Linked DNA regions of Thermosphaera aggregans. The protein of the gene in region 4 binds, or shares a complex with, the protein of the main gene of each other region. Links are inferred from orthologs where the notes say so. Each region holds a gene or a part of one and is shown on either strand. Other genes may lie near its edges. The genes, in order: rpl4p, IMZ38_RS02100, IMZ38_RS01980, IMZ38_RS00430 and rpl18a.

What was found.
Region 1: IMZ38_RS00430 (region 4) and rpl4p share a complex: the UniProt entries of both Methanocaldococcus jannaschii proteins name them as parts of the 50S ribosomal subunit. The link is inferred for Thermosphaera aggregans from one-to-one orthologs.
Region 2: IMZ38_RS00430 (region 4) and IMZ38_RS02100 share a complex: the UniProt entries of both Methanocaldococcus jannaschii proteins name them as parts of the 50S ribosomal subunit. The link is inferred for Thermosphaera aggregans from one-to-one orthologs.
Region 3: IMZ38_RS00430 (region 4) and IMZ38_RS01980 share a complex: the UniProt entries of both Methanocaldococcus jannaschii proteins name them as parts of the 50S ribosomal subunit. The link is inferred for Thermosphaera aggregans from one-to-one orthologs.
Region 5: IMZ38_RS00430 (region 4) and rpl18a share a complex: the UniProt entries of both Methanocaldococcus jannaschii proteins name them as parts of the 50S ribosomal subunit. The link is inferred for Thermosphaera aggregans from one-to-one orthologs.

What each region holds. Positions count from the first base shown.
Region 1 is NZ_CP063144.1:345,420-348,272, forward strand. What follows is about bases 1-2,830. They hold rpl4p (50S ribosomal protein L4), read left to right. Parts: upstream 1-922; coding sequence 923-1,738; downstream 1,739-2,830. Other genes in these bases: IMZ38_RS01980 (50S ribosomal protein L3), read left to right, coding at 1-912; IMZ38_RS01990 (50S ribosomal protein L23), read left to right, coding at 1,735-2,010; IMZ38_RS01995 (50S ribosomal protein L2), read left to right, coding at 2,022-2,741; IMZ38_RS02000 (AAA family ATPase), read left to right, coding at 2,814-2,830. In the rest of the region: more of IMZ38_RS02000, read left to right, coding at 2,831-2,853. UniProt on the Methanocaldococcus jannaschii protein: One of the primary rRNA binding proteins, this protein initially binds near the 5'-end of the 23S rRNA. It is important during the early stages of 50S assembly.
Region 2 is NZ_CP063144.1:358,269-361,275, forward strand. The notes cover bases 24-3,007. They hold IMZ38_RS02100 (uL15 family ribosomal protein), read left to right. Parts: upstream 24-1,284; coding sequence 1,285-1,731; downstream 1,732-3,007. Other genes in these bases: IMZ38_RS02085 (50S ribosomal protein L18), read left to right, coding at 24-119; IMZ38_RS02090 (30S ribosomal protein S5), read left to right, coding at 125-769; IMZ38_RS02095 (50S ribosomal protein L30), read left to right, coding at 780-1,274; secY (preprotein translocase subunit SecY), read left to right, coding at 1,890-3,007. In the rest of the region: more of IMZ38_RS02085, read left to right, coding at 1-23. UniProt on the Methanocaldococcus jannaschii protein: Binds to the 23S rRNA.
Region 3 is NZ_CP063144.1:344,314-347,237, forward strand. Bases 24-2,924 are described here. They hold IMZ38_RS01980 (50S ribosomal protein L3), read left to right. Parts: upstream 24-830; coding sequence 831-2,018; downstream 2,019-2,924. Other genes in these bases: IMZ38_RS01975 (putative RNA uridine N3 methyltransferase), read left to right, coding at 24-766; rpl4p (50S ribosomal protein L4), read left to right, coding at 2,029-2,844; IMZ38_RS01990 (50S ribosomal protein L23), read left to right, coding at 2,841-2,924. Also shown: more of IMZ38_RS01975, read left to right, coding at 1-23. UniProt on the Methanocaldococcus jannaschii protein: One of the primary rRNA binding proteins, it binds directly near the 3'-end of the 23S rRNA, where it nucleates assembly of the 50S subunit.
Region 4 is NZ_CP063144.1:70,393-73,166, forward strand. Bases 18-2,768 are described here. They hold IMZ38_RS00430 (50S ribosomal protein L13), read left to right. Parts: upstream 18-1,040; coding sequence 1,041-1,496; downstream 1,497-2,768. Other genes in these bases: IMZ38_RS00420 (DNA-directed RNA polymerase subunit D), read left to right, coding at 18-671; IMZ38_RS00425 (50S ribosomal protein L18e), read left to right, coding at 674-1,036; IMZ38_RS00435 (30S ribosomal protein S9), read left to right, coding at 1,489-1,914; IMZ38_RS00440 (DNA-directed RNA polymerase subunit N), read left to right, coding at 1,924-2,124; rpsB (30S ribosomal protein S2), read left to right, coding at 2,135-2,768. Also shown: more of IMZ38_RS00420, read left to right, coding at 1-17; more of rpsB, read left to right, coding at 2,769-2,774. UniProt on the Methanocaldococcus jannaschii protein: This protein is one of the early assembly proteins of the 50S ribosomal subunit, although it is not seen to bind rRNA by itself. It is important during the early stages of 50S assembly.
Region 5 is NZ_CP063144.1:406,282-409,278, forward strand. The notes cover bases 8-2,981. They hold rpl18a (50S ribosomal protein L18Ae), read left to right. Parts: upstream 8-1,349; coding sequence 1,350-1,613; downstream 1,614-2,981. Other genes in these bases: IMZ38_RS02390 (DNA-binding protein), read left to right, coding at 8-169; IMZ38_RS02395 (50S ribosomal protein L39e), read left to right, coding at 179-337; IMZ38_RS02400 (50S ribosomal protein L31e), read left to right, coding at 348-647; IMZ38_RS02405 (translation initiation factor IF-6), read left to right, coding at 670-1,353; IMZ38_RS02415 (prefoldin domain-containing protein), read left to right, coding at 1,610-2,089. In the rest of the region: more of IMZ38_RS02390, read left to right, coding at 1-7; IMZ38_RS02425 (SecE/sec61-gamma family protein translocase subunit), read left to right, coding at 2,992-2,997.

The DNA.
Region 1 (2,853 bases), 280 kb from region 4 along the record:
GTAACCATCCTGGATGCCCCGCCCATGGTTATCCTTGGGCTACGTGCTTACGGTTTTGGAGAGCAGGGAGGCCTCGTCTCCCTCGGCGAGGCCTGGAGGAGCCCTGTTGAAGCAGTGGGGAGGGCTTACGAGGAATACTACAGCAAGAACCCCTTGCTCACCGACAGTGTTGACAGCGTTGTCAGGAAGTACCTGCAGGGGCTTAGGAAGCTCAACCACGGCCTTGTAAAACCTGATCCAACAGGTAAGTACGGGTTCAAGTTCGTGGAGACCAACTGGGAGGAGGCTTTCAAGAAAGTATTCACCGGCAACGTTGTCGAGGTTAGAGCGCTGGCTTCAACAATACCTGTTCTCTCAGGCTTCGGTAAGAAGAAGCCTGAGATCGTTGAGATAAAGATAGGCGGGGGAAAGGTTGAGGAAGTTGTGAAGTACGGGGAGAGCATTCTCGGCGGATTGGTAACGGCTAAGGATGTTTTCACCGAGGGACAGTTCATCGATGTGATAGGGGTTACCAAGGGCAAGGGCTTCCAGGGCGTGGTGAAAAGGTTTGGCGTGAAAGTGCTTCCGAGATGGCATAAGCACAGGAAGGGTGCTAGGAAGATAGGGTCGAGGAGCCCTGCTTTCGGAACAATGAGCGAGCCTCCGCAGGCTGGTCAGACAGGATTCCACCGTAGAACCGACTACAACAAGCGTGTCCTCAGGATAGGGTTGAACGGTCTTGAGGTAACGCCCAGCGGCGGCTTCCTACACTACGGCCTCGTTTACGGACCCTACTTGATGCTGAAGGGCACGGTGTTCGGCCCTGCCAAGAGGTTGTTGATACTGAGACACCCTGTTAGACCTCCTGCATGGCTCCCGATAGAGCCTCCCAGGATCACGTACTTAAACCTTGAGAGTAAGCAAGGTGTTTAGGTGGTAGCCCATGACTTGGACTTTAATGGTTCCCAGGCAGGTTGACAGGTTAACGGTGAAGGTTTTCAACACCGAGGGGGGTGAGGCCGGCAGTATCGAACTCCCCCCGGTGTTCCAGCTACCTGTTAGGAAGGACTTGATAAGGAGGGCCTTCCTCTCAGCTTTCACAGCCATGCTCCAGCCTAAGGGCAGGGACCCGATGGCTGGCAGGAGGACAACCGCCAAGTACTGGGGAGTTGGCTACGGTATTGCGAGAGTCCCGAGACTCCCCAATGGAACGGCCAGGTTCGTGGTTAGCACTAGGAAGGGGCACCTGGCATTCCCGCCAACGCCTGAGAGAAAGCTTCACGAGGAGGTTAACAAGAAGGAGAGGGTTTACGCGATAGCCTCAGCTTTAGCGGCTACTTCAAGGATTGAGCTGGTTAAAGCCCGCGGGCATGTGTTCACAGCTGACACGCTCCCCATCATAGTCCTGGATGATGCCGAGGAGAAGATAAGCGATTCGAAGCAGGCTAGGGAGTGGCTCTCAAAGCTAGGCTTATGGGATGATGTTGTCAGAAGCCAGGAGGGCACCGGGATCAGGGCTGGTAAGGGCAAGATGAGGGGGCGCAGGTATGTTGAGCCTAAGAGCATACTCTTCGTCCTCACAAGCTATGAGAAGCCGCTTGCCAAGGCTGTTAGAAACTTCCCTGGCGTGGATATTGCGACACCCGGGAACCTGGGGATACTGCACCTGGCGCCCGGCGGGGTGCCCGGGAGGCTTACAGTTTTCTCGAAGACAGCTCTCGAAGAGGTTGCCAGGAAGTTCGAGGTGGTGTTCCTGTGAGCAGTGAGACCGAAAGGCTTTACAGCATAATAGTGAGGCCTGTTCAGAGCGAGAAAGCCCTGGGCATGATTGACAAGCAGAACACTTTAACCTTCATAGTGGATATCAACGCTAGCAAGCAGGATGTGAAGAGGGCTGTTGAAACACTGTTCAACGTTAAGGTTGAAAAGGTCAGGATACTTGTAACCCCTAAGGGGGAGAAGAAGGCTTACGTCAAGCTGGCTCCGGAGTACAAGGCCAGCGACGTGGCGGCTCAAATAGGCTTGATCTAGGGGTGGTTTGAATGGGTAAGAGGCTTATCATTCAGAGAAGGGGGCGTGGATCCCCTAATTTCAGGACACCGGATCACGTTCACGTAGCGCCGGCGAAATACCCGTTGATACCGTTCGACCAGACGTTTAAGGGAGTGGTAGCTGACTTCATCCACGACCCGGGCAGGTGGGTGCCTCTCGCAGAGATAGAGCTTGAGAACGGCCTGGTCTTCTACGTTCCAGCTGTCGAGGGGATGTATAAGGGGCAGGTTATTGAAGTAGGCCCTGCTGCGAAACCCGTTCACGGCAACATACTGCCCATAGGCTCAATACCCGAGGGAACCCAGATATGCAATATTGAGAAGAACCCGGGCGATGGCGGAAGGTTCGTGAGGTCTAGTGGAACCTACGCTATAATAGTTGGGAGAGCCGGGGGCAAGACCCAGGTCCAGCTCCCCAGCGGCAAGATCATTGAGGTGCCGAACGAGGCAAGGGCCATGGTAGGCGTTGTAGCCGGTGGGGGAAGGCTTGAGAAACCCTTGCTGAAAGCTGGCGCGTCATACTATAAGTGGAGCGCTAAGTCCAGGTGGTGGCCTAGGGTTAGAGGTGTGGCGATGAACGCTGCGTTCCACCCGCACGGTGGTGGAAGCCACCAGCATGTTGGAAGACCCTCGACAATCTCAAGGATGACTCCTCCGGGCAGGAAGGTCGGGCACATAGCTGCCAGGAGAACTGGCAGGAGGAAGGGTTAGGCTTTACAGCTTTTTCCAAGCTAAGGATTAATTAGGGGTTTCCCCTTAGATTTTCCTGAAAGGTTTCTGCAAATGACAGCAACTATTTCTCGAGACGATCCAGTGGTTAGGA
Region 2 (3,007 bases), 290 kb from region 4 along the record:
GTTTATTAGAGAAGAGGTTTTCAAAATACCTTGCTAACGGTTTAAACCCCGTTGACCTTCCCTCACACTTCGACGAGGTTAAGGAGAGGATTATGAAGGATTGCGGGGTGAAGGGGTGATTTAAATGGCTATGAGCGCGGTGGACAAAGTTGCCCTGGAGAGATGGGTTCCCAGGACCAGAGTAGGCAGGATGGTTGTCGAAGGCAAGATCACCAGTTTGAAGGAGATATTCGACAGGAACCTCCCATTGCTGGAGCCGGAGATAGTGGACTACCTCCTCCCCGATCTCAAATACGAGAGGATTGACGCTGGCATTGTTCAGAAAATGACAGATGCTGGAAGGAGGACGAAGTTCAGGGTTGTCGTAGTAATAGGCAACGGCAACGGGTTCGTGGGCGTGGGCTCAGGCAAGGCTAAGCAGTACACTGATGCCCTGGCCAAGGCGATTAGGAACGCGAAGCTCAACATAACCCCGATCAGGAGAGGGTGCGGGAGCTGGGAGTGCAGGTGCGGAGAGCCTCACAGCGTCCCGTTCACGGTTACCGGGAAGAGCGGGAGCGTTGAGATCATTATTAAGCCAGCGCCTAAGGGAACAGGGCTTGTAGCCGGAGATATTGGTAAAGTGGTTTTGAGAATGGCCGGTATCAAGGATGCGTGGACGGAGTCTTTTGGCGAGACAAGGACATCCCTGAACTTTGCAAAGGCAACGTTGAATGCTTTAAGGAACACGTACAGGTTTGTAACACCTGTTGACTGGTTGAAAGGCTGAGGTGGTTTAAATGGTTGCTGAACTCTACGCTATAATAAGGCTCAGGGGCTTGGCGGACACCCCGCCCGACGTCGAGCACGCGTTGAAACTGCTCAGGCTTCACAGGAAATACCACCTGGTCATCTACCCGTCAGACCTTCCCGGGCTGAAAGGCGTGTTGGAAACCGTCAAGGACTGGGTCACATGGGGCGAGATTTCAAGGGAAACCCTTATCGAACTGTTGAGGAGTAGGGGGAGAACCATCGGCGGCAGAAAGCTTACCGATGAGTACGTTAACGAGAAGCTGAAACACCTAGGCATAACCGGCGGGATAGAAGGGTTAGCGGACGCGTTGCTAGAGGGGCGTGTCAGGCTTCACGAGATAGACAGCCTGGTTAAACCTGTTTTCAGAATGCACCCGCCGAGAGGAGGGTTTAAGAGGAGCATTAAGAAATCAGTAGGGAATAGCGGGGAGCTAGGCTACAGGGGTAAGGCGATTAACGATTTAATAATGAAAATGATCTAGGGTGATTGGAATGGTTGTGAGAAAGGAGAAAAAATCCAGAAAGCTCCGCGGCAGGACCAGGACAATGGGATGGGGAAGGGTTGGCCAGCACAGGAAGAGCGGTTCAAGAGGCGGCTTCGGAGCTGTTGGAATGCACAAGCACAAGTACTTATGGGTTATAAAGAACGCTCCCAGATGGTACGGGAAGCACGGGTTCACCTCACCATGGAGCGTTAGGGAAGAGGTCAGGGCTATAAACGTTGGCGAGCTCGACGAGATAGCCAGGAGGCTTGAGCAGGAGGGTAAGGCGGTGGTTGAGAACGGGCTAGTAGTGATTAACACTGTGGAAATGGGTTATAACAAAGTGCTGGGGAGAGGAAGGGTTTCCGGGAAGCTAAAGGTTATTGCTGAGTATGTTTCCGAGGAGGCTAAGAGGAAGATCGAGGAGGCAGGCGGTAGGGTAGAGGTTTTAGAGTAGCATCATTCAATACTCCCTACGCACATCTTTCTCCTCACAAGTTAACGGTTGCCTCAGGCATTTCTCAATGTTTCAGCGTGCGGAATTAGGTATTTAAACGATTTATCAGTATTATTAAGGAGTCTAGAAGTGAATACTAAGAGGTAACGGTGTCGGCGATGGGAGTGCTCGACGTAATGGCTAAGATTGCTGATTACATGCCCACTGCTGTCAAGCCGTCTACAAAGCCCTCTCTCTACGAGAGGCTTTTCTGGACGGCAATAGCCCTGGTAGTCTACTTGATCATGGCTAACACCCCCTTGTACGGTATTGTACAGGCCGGTCCCGAGCAGATCCTCCTGGTTCAAATAATTTTCGCATCAAACCGTGGTACTTTAATGGAGCTCGGGATTGGACCTATAGTGACAGCGGGCTTGATAATGCAGATCCTAGTTGGGGCTAAGCTCATAGATCTAGATTTAACCAACCCGGAGAACCGGAAAAAGTTCACTGCTGCACAGAAAACCCTCGGAGTCTTCCTAGCAGGCTTCGAGGCAGCCATGTACGTGCTATCCTGCAGGTACTGGTACCCTACGGGCGGAAACCCCTTCCTCCAGTGCAGTGCATCCTGGACCACCCGTCTAATAGTGTGGGCACAGCTGTTCCTTGCATCATATATGGTTATCATGCTTGATGAAATGATTCAGAAAGGCTGGGGGCTGGGCTCAGGGGTTTCACTATTCATCCTGTCAGGTGTTGCCACAACAATCTTCTGGAACCTGTTCAGCCCCTTCACGCTTTCAACCGAAGCAGGCGGGGTGGAGCCCGTTGGCTTCATACCTTACGTGATATCGAGGATTCAGGCAGGGGGCGGGCTGGGGGACATATTGATCCGGCCTGGGGGGAGGGATTTAACAGGACTTATGGCAACCATTGTGATAATCTTCGTCCTACTATATCTCGACGCGATGAAGATTGAGATACCGGTTTCAACACCTAAAATGTATACTGTGAAGTCGAGGATCCCGTTGAAACTGCTCTACGTTGCAAACATCCCGATACTGTTCGTGGGCATCCTGTACGCTAACATCCTGGTGTTCGCAACCATCTTTAGAACATATCTCGGAGGGATCCTGCCGGCTTGGGTTGTCGAGTTGCTTGCAAAGTATGATGAGAACGGGAGGTTGATCGGCGGGTTAGCCTACTATTTGGCATCCCCCAACGGACTTTACAGCGTGTTCGCGGACCCTGTTCACATAATAGTCTACTCTGTCCTAGTAGTGATCCTGGCGATAAT
Region 3 (2,924 bases), 270 kb from region 4 along the record:
CCTTCTTTTAAAAACCCTCAGGATCCATCAAGTAGCTAGGATCCTAGGGATTTTCGGGGTTTCAAGAGCATTCTTCTACAAGGATTTCGAGACCGATCTCTCTGCGCACAGGGAGTATGTTAGGCTGATCAGGAAGCACTGGGAGTACTTCTTCACACCCCCCTACCTGAGAAGGAGGCTTGTGCCGAGAAGCCCCGTCCTGAAGCATGTTGGAATCCTCCCTCCCATCCGCCTGGAATGGTTCGACGTCCCCCGCGGGCTCAAACCCGGGGATGAAAGAGTTGGATACGTGTTCAAGAAGAGCGGGAGCTTCAAAGTATATATTGACTCCTCAAGGGTTTTCGACGCAACCGGTGAGTGCAGGGAGGGGTTGACAGTTATCAGGATAGTGGATCCCGAGGAGAAGATTGCTGAGTGTGTGGACAGGGACTTCTACAAGGGGCCTGAGCTCCGGTTCACGGATAGTTTCAAGCAGCTTGTAGAGGGCAACAGGGATGCGAGGATCGTGGCGACTAGCAGGTATGGGCGTGTCCCAGGCTTCGACGAGCTCTCAGCCCTAGCATCCAGTAGCAGGGTTTTAATACTGTTCGGATCCCCGGGGAGAGGGCTTCACGATATAGCTGGTGCTGAGGGGCTCAGGCTCGAGGAGCTTGGAGACGTGTGGAACACTGTGCCCGGTCAAAAAGTTAAAACTGTGAGAACGGAGGAGGCTTTAATAATAACTCTTGGACTAGTAAACCATGCTTTAAAATTAAAAAGGATCTGAAAAATTAGATTGAACAATATGCTTTAAAACCTGTATAATAATCCATCCATGAAGGTGGAAGCTAATGGGTCATCGAAAGCTGCACGCGCCGAGACGCGGAAGCCTTGGCGTTAGACCGAGGAAGAGAGCGGAGGAGCTGACTCCCCGCGTCAAGACATGGCCTGTTAAAACATGGGCTGAGCTGGTGCTGGAGAAGTATGGGAAGGAGGCTGAGAAGCACGGTGTAGTGTCGAAGCCTGTGCTACTGGGCTTCGCCGCGTACAAGGCTGGCATGACCCATGGTTTAATGGTTGAGGACAGGCCTCACACTCCTTTCACGGGTAAGGAGGTTTTCACGCCCGTAACCATCCTGGATGCCCCGCCCATGGTTATCCTTGGGCTACGTGCTTACGGTTTTGGAGAGCAGGGAGGCCTCGTCTCCCTCGGCGAGGCCTGGAGGAGCCCTGTTGAAGCAGTGGGGAGGGCTTACGAGGAATACTACAGCAAGAACCCCTTGCTCACCGACAGTGTTGACAGCGTTGTCAGGAAGTACCTGCAGGGGCTTAGGAAGCTCAACCACGGCCTTGTAAAACCTGATCCAACAGGTAAGTACGGGTTCAAGTTCGTGGAGACCAACTGGGAGGAGGCTTTCAAGAAAGTATTCACCGGCAACGTTGTCGAGGTTAGAGCGCTGGCTTCAACAATACCTGTTCTCTCAGGCTTCGGTAAGAAGAAGCCTGAGATCGTTGAGATAAAGATAGGCGGGGGAAAGGTTGAGGAAGTTGTGAAGTACGGGGAGAGCATTCTCGGCGGATTGGTAACGGCTAAGGATGTTTTCACCGAGGGACAGTTCATCGATGTGATAGGGGTTACCAAGGGCAAGGGCTTCCAGGGCGTGGTGAAAAGGTTTGGCGTGAAAGTGCTTCCGAGATGGCATAAGCACAGGAAGGGTGCTAGGAAGATAGGGTCGAGGAGCCCTGCTTTCGGAACAATGAGCGAGCCTCCGCAGGCTGGTCAGACAGGATTCCACCGTAGAACCGACTACAACAAGCGTGTCCTCAGGATAGGGTTGAACGGTCTTGAGGTAACGCCCAGCGGCGGCTTCCTACACTACGGCCTCGTTTACGGACCCTACTTGATGCTGAAGGGCACGGTGTTCGGCCCTGCCAAGAGGTTGTTGATACTGAGACACCCTGTTAGACCTCCTGCATGGCTCCCGATAGAGCCTCCCAGGATCACGTACTTAAACCTTGAGAGTAAGCAAGGTGTTTAGGTGGTAGCCCATGACTTGGACTTTAATGGTTCCCAGGCAGGTTGACAGGTTAACGGTGAAGGTTTTCAACACCGAGGGGGGTGAGGCCGGCAGTATCGAACTCCCCCCGGTGTTCCAGCTACCTGTTAGGAAGGACTTGATAAGGAGGGCCTTCCTCTCAGCTTTCACAGCCATGCTCCAGCCTAAGGGCAGGGACCCGATGGCTGGCAGGAGGACAACCGCCAAGTACTGGGGAGTTGGCTACGGTATTGCGAGAGTCCCGAGACTCCCCAATGGAACGGCCAGGTTCGTGGTTAGCACTAGGAAGGGGCACCTGGCATTCCCGCCAACGCCTGAGAGAAAGCTTCACGAGGAGGTTAACAAGAAGGAGAGGGTTTACGCGATAGCCTCAGCTTTAGCGGCTACTTCAAGGATTGAGCTGGTTAAAGCCCGCGGGCATGTGTTCACAGCTGACACGCTCCCCATCATAGTCCTGGATGATGCCGAGGAGAAGATAAGCGATTCGAAGCAGGCTAGGGAGTGGCTCTCAAAGCTAGGCTTATGGGATGATGTTGTCAGAAGCCAGGAGGGCACCGGGATCAGGGCTGGTAAGGGCAAGATGAGGGGGCGCAGGTATGTTGAGCCTAAGAGCATACTCTTCGTCCTCACAAGCTATGAGAAGCCGCTTGCCAAGGCTGTTAGAAACTTCCCTGGCGTGGATATTGCGACACCCGGGAACCTGGGGATACTGCACCTGGCGCCCGGCGGGGTGCCCGGGAGGCTTACAGTTTTCTCGAAGACAGCTCTCGAAGAGGTTGCCAGGAAGTTCGAGGTGGTGTTCCTGTGAGCAGTGAGACCGAAAGGCTTTACAGCATAATAGTGAGGCCTGTTCAGAGCGAGAAAGCCCTGGGCATGATTGACAAGCAG
Region 4 (2,774 bases):
ACGAATACCTTGCCCACAGGCTGGGATTAATCCCGCTGACAAGCAACGAGGCATTGTGGAAGTATAAGAGCCCCGAGGAGTGCAGGGAGGCTGGTGAGAAAGGATTGTTCTCGGAAGACTGCTTTGTCCGCCTAAGCCTTGAAGGAGAGGGAGGGGATGAGCCAGTAACACTCTACAGCGACTTCCTGGTGTCAAGCGACCCTGACGTGAAGCCTAGCTTCGGGAAGATCCCGATAGTGAAGCTGATAAAGCCTCAGAAAGTTAAGCTCGAAGCATACGCTAGGCTTGGAAGAGGTAAGGAGCATATTAAGTGGAGCCCTGTCTCGGTAGCAGCGCACAAGTATGTTCCAAAAATACTTGTGAACCAGAGGCTGTGCAGAGGAGAGGACTGCCTTAAATGTGTTGAAGCCTGCCCTAAAGAGGTTCTCGCCTTCGAATCCGGGGAGATAAAGGTTAGGAGCGGCAAGCTACTGGACTGCACCATGTGCAAGATTTGTGAAAACATATGTCCCTCAGGAGCTATCAAGGTAAGCCATGAGGAGGACGAGTTCATACTAACCCTTGAGTTAACAGGTGCTTTATCAGCTAGAAATGTTTTATTAGAGTCTGTTAGAATACTTGAGAAAAAGCTTGACGACTTCGTTGAAACGCTGAGGGAGAAGGGTGTTTAAGCATGATGGAGTTGAAGAAGACAAGCATAGTCTTGAGGAAAACGATTAGGGAGCTTGAAAAAGCCTCTAAAATCCATGACGCCCCGATATGGGCGAGGGTAGCTGAGGAGTTGGCGAAGCCCACTAGGAGGCGTCGAGCAGTAAACCTGAGCCGTTTAAACAGGTATACCGTGGAGGGCGATGTCGTGGTTGTCCCGGGCAAGGTACTGGGCTCCGGGAGGATAGATCACAAGATAACTGTCGCAGCCTACAGCTTCTCTAGAACAGCATACGAGCAGTTGTTGAAAGCAGGGTGCAGAGTGCTTAGCCTCACAGACCTGGTTAGGGAGAATCCTAAAGGGTCGAATGTAAAGATAATAGGGTGAGACCGTGAGCGAGGAGAAAATACTTTACGTTGATGCTTCAAACCAGATTTTGGGGAGATTAGCGAGCATTGTTGCTAAGAAACTGCTCGAAGGATACAAGGTGGTAATAGTTAACTCTGAGAAAGCCGTTCTAAGCGGTGAGAGAAGCAGGGTTATCGAGGGGTATAAGAATATTTTGAAAGCTAAAACTCATCGTAACCCGGAGAAATCCGGGATTAAAAGGCCGAGATCCCCGGTCACGATAATGAAGAGAGCTATCAAGAGAATGCTCCCCTACACCCAGCCCAAGGGGAGGGAGGCGTTGAAGAGGCTGAGAATATTCGTTGGAACCCCTGAGGGCTTGAAGGGGAGGGAGTTCGTCAGGTTTGAGGAGGCCGATGCCTCCAGGCTTAAGCAGGGTTTTGTTTACGTGAGCGAGGTAGCGGCTGCGCTTGGTTGGAGGGGTGGTTTGAATGAGTGAAACTGTTGTCGAAAAGTTTAAGATCGTCGTAGCCTCGGGCAAGAGGAAGACAAGCATTGCTAAAGCAGTCGTTAAGCCAGGAATTGGGAGGGTTTGGATTAACGGAATACCCCTCGAGGTATTCCCAGTGGAACTGGCAAGGGTTAAGATGATGGAGCCTTTAATGCTCGTCGGCGACTTGTGGAGGAAGGTTGACATTAGAGTAGAGGTGAGAGGAGGCGGCGTCATGAGCCAGGCTGAGGCTGCCAGGACAGCTATAGCGAGAGGCCTGCTAGAGTATGTTGACAATGATGAAGAGGTTAAGAAAATATTCACCGAGTACGACAGGCACATGTTGAGCGGCGACCCCAGGAGGACCGAGTCGGAGAAGTGGGGTAGATACAGCGCTAGGAGGAGATGGCAGAAGAGCTACAGGTAGGTGTGCAGCATGCTTTTCCCTGTTAGATGCTTCACGTGCGGCGCCCCCATAGGCCACTTATGGGAGGAGTATGAGAAGAGGGTTAAGGCAGGCGAGGAGCCGGGTAAGGTTTTAGATGATCTAGGCGTTAAAAGATATTGTTGCAGGAGAATGTTTTTATCATACGTGGATGTTTCAAAAGAGGTTTTACAGTTCCCCAAGATATCGTGAGGTGAGAAGCATGTTCGAGAGCGAGGATATAAGCGGTCTGGGCGAGCAGCCCGTTACCCCGAGGCCGGGAGAGAAGGTTATAGAGCTACTGGTTCCAGTGGACAAGTACTTGTCAGCCGGTGTTCACATAGGCACGCACATATGCACGAAGTTCATGGAGCCCTTCGTGTACAGGGTTAGGAGCGATGGCCTATACATTCTCGACGTGAGAAAGATAGATGACAGGTTGAGAATAGCTGGCAAGTTCCTAGCGAGGTACGAGCCTGCAAAGATAGCTGTGGTATCTGTTAGACAGTATGGTAAGAAGCCTGTGAACAAGATGTGCCAGTACATCGGCTGTAAAACATTCACTGGGAGATTCCTCCCCGGAACCTTCACAAACCCAAGCCTTAAATGGTACTACGAGCCCGACATAGTCTTGCTGACGGATCCGAGGGCTGACGCGCAGGCTTTGAAAGAGGCTGCTGAAATAGGCATACCAATAGTATCGTTCGCCGACACGGATAACAAGACCGATTTCATAGACCTCATAATCCCAGGGAACAACAAGGGGAGGAAGAGCCTGGCCCTGCTGTACTGGATACTGACGAGGCAGGTTCTCAGGGAGCGTGGAGCCCTGCCGCCGAACGGGGAGCTCCCTGAGCAGCCCA
Region 5 (2,997 bases), 340 kb from region 4 along the record:
CAGGCTTGTCAAGCCTGAGCTGGCTGAAGCCCTTGAGCAACAAATAATAGCCCTGGCCCAGGCCGGGCGTATACCTGTTCCCGTTACTGATGAGTTTTTAAAGAAGATTTTATCAGAATTATATGAGCATTCCCGGAGGGAAACACGCATAACGTTTAAGAGGAAGTAGGTGGTGTTTATGGCTCGCTTCAAACACCTGGCTCGCAAGCTAAGGCTTGCCGCGGCTGATAAGAGTAATAAGCCTATTCCAATATGGGTCACTGTTAAAACCAGGATGAGTGTTAGAAGAGGTTTCAGGCTTAGGAATTGGAGGAGGAGTAAGCTTAAGAATATTTAGGTGAGGCACCATGAGCGAGCAGGGTCAGGTTGTTAAAGCCGTTCACGTAATTCCTTTGAGAAAAGTCTACTATGGCAGGAGGGCTAACAGGGCTGACCGCGCGGTGAGGCTGGTTAAGAAGTACGTGGCCAGGCATTTCAAGGAGGCGGAGAAGATTATTGTCGACCCAGCGGTGAACGACTACATATGGTCTAGAAGCAGGGAGAAGCCTCCTAGGAAGGTCGTGGTTGAGGTAAGGCTTGACAAGGAGAATAAGGTTGCCAAAGTTTTTTTGGCTAGAAAAACTGCCACGCCGAAACCATCCGGCTAACCCTTAAAGCCCAGGTGTGAACATGGATATCATCAGGATGAGTTTTTTCGGAAACTCAAACATTGGAGTATACGGGTTCACCAATAACAAGATCATCATCCTACCCCCTGGAATCGGGCGTGACGACTTAGCAGCAATCTCCGAAACCCTTAAAGTCGATATTGTAGAGGCGAGGATAGCCGGCACAATTTTAAACGGGGTCTTCATTAACGGTAACGACAACGGGATAATTCTCCCGCACATTGTTTTCGAAGAAGAGCTCAGCTTGATCAAGGAGAAGGCTAGGGAGCACGAGCTCAGCGTTGAAGTAGTGAGGTCGAGGCACACAGCGCTTGGCAACCTACTCCTATGCAATAATAAGGGGTGTATAACAAGCCCCCTGCTCGAGAGAGAGGCTCAGAAAAAAGTCTCGGACGTTCTCGGCGTCGAAGTGGTTGAGAAGGATTTAATGAAGCTGTCAATACCTGGCAGCCTCGGCGTGGTAAACGATCTCGGCGGCGCCGTCCACCCAGGCTTCGTTGAAGATGATTTTAAAACCCTATTAGATGTTTTAAAGATTAAGGCTGAGAAGGCCACGGTTAACGCAGGAGTACCATATATAAGGAGCGGGGTATTAGCTAATAATAAGGGAATAGTGGTCGGGGGCAACACAACTGGCCCCGAAATACTCAGGATTAAGAGGGGTTTGGGAGGTGAGCTGGAGTGAGCACGGTTAAAACATACCGGGTTAAAGGATACATGCTTATCAGCCATGACAGGCTCCCTACTTGGCAGGTTTTTACGAAAGATGTGAGAGCCGTTAACGAGAGCGACGCGCTCGAGGAGATATACAGCTTGATGGGTAGCAAGCACAAGCTTAAAAGATACCATATAAGAATCGAGAGCATCACTGAGATAAATCCTGAGGAATCCATCGACGTGGTTGTGAGGGAGTTGGCTAGAGCGACGAGGATTGTTAAGCCATGAGCGGTGAGCAGGCGGAAGGCGAGAAGACGATAACGCTGGAGGAGCTCCTGGCAAGAGCCTCAGAGCTCAGGGAGTATATAACTGTTTTATCCAACACTATCAACAACTACGTGACACAGTATAGGGAGCTTCAGCTAGCATCAGAGACTTTGAAAAGCCTTCCCGAAGCGGGAGGAGAAGGCTTCGTAGTCGTTGACAGGCTGTCAAGCGTCCTGGTGCCGGGGATTATCAGGGAGGGATGGACAGGGAGCGTCCTGGTTAACATAGGGTTTGGCTACTACTTGAAAACTAGTAGGGATAAGGCTGTTGAAGTGATAGAGAAAAGGATTGCCAGCGTTAACAGGTTGCTCGACGAGCTTCAAAAAAGGTATAGGGCAGCGCTTGACGAGTACTCTGCTATCCAGGGTATTCTAAACCAGATGTATGCCGAGGCTCAGAAACCCGAGGACTCGGGAGGCCAAGCCACTGGTGGCTAGCTTTTGTTCAAGAAGATTAAAGAAGCTTTTAGAAAGTTTATTGACTCAGCCTCGTCGATAATTTTCTCGCGAGAGAAGCTTGAATCCCTTATTGATGAGTTAAAGCTCGAGCTAGTTGCGAGCGATGTGGCCTACGAGGTTGCAGAAGAGATTTCAGCCAGGCTTTTAAAAGCAGTGGATGAGGGCTTGGTTAAGAGCAGGGAGGATCTTCAGCGCGTCCTTAAGAACATTTTAATAGAGGTTTTCGAGAAAGCGGGTAGTGTCAACCTCCTCGATGTCGCAAGGGCTAACAAGCCCTGCAAACTCGTATTCCTAGGCGTTAACGGAGTGGGTAAGACAACCACTATTGCTAAAGTAGCCGTGCTCTTAAGGGAGAACGGTTTTAAGCCGTTAATGGTTGCTGCGGACACTTTCCGTGCTGGAGCGCAGGAGCAGCTGAAGATACATAGTGAGAGAACAGGAATCCCTGTTTTCACAGGCAAGTACGGTTCTGACCCAGCCTCCGTGGCTTACGACGCCATACAGTTCGCATCCAGCAGGGGCTTTGACGCACTGTTGATAGATACTGCTGGGAGAATGCATGTTGACGTGGATCTGGTTAACGAGTTGAAGAAAGTTGTGAGGATTGTTAAACCCCATTTCAAAATACTCGTGGTGGATGCTTTAACCGGTAACGACGCGATAGAGCAAGCCAGGTTTTTCAACGACGCAGTAGGGGTTGACGGGGTCGTTGTCACAAAGGTTGATGCTTACGAGCAGGGCGGGGTACCGCTTAGTATTGCGTACATACTTGGGAAGCCAGTGATCTACGCAGGGGTTGGGCAGGGCTATAAAGATTTAAAGCCGTTTAACGTTTATGAATACGTCAACAAGATTTTGCCGGATTAGAGAGTTGATGAGTAATGAAC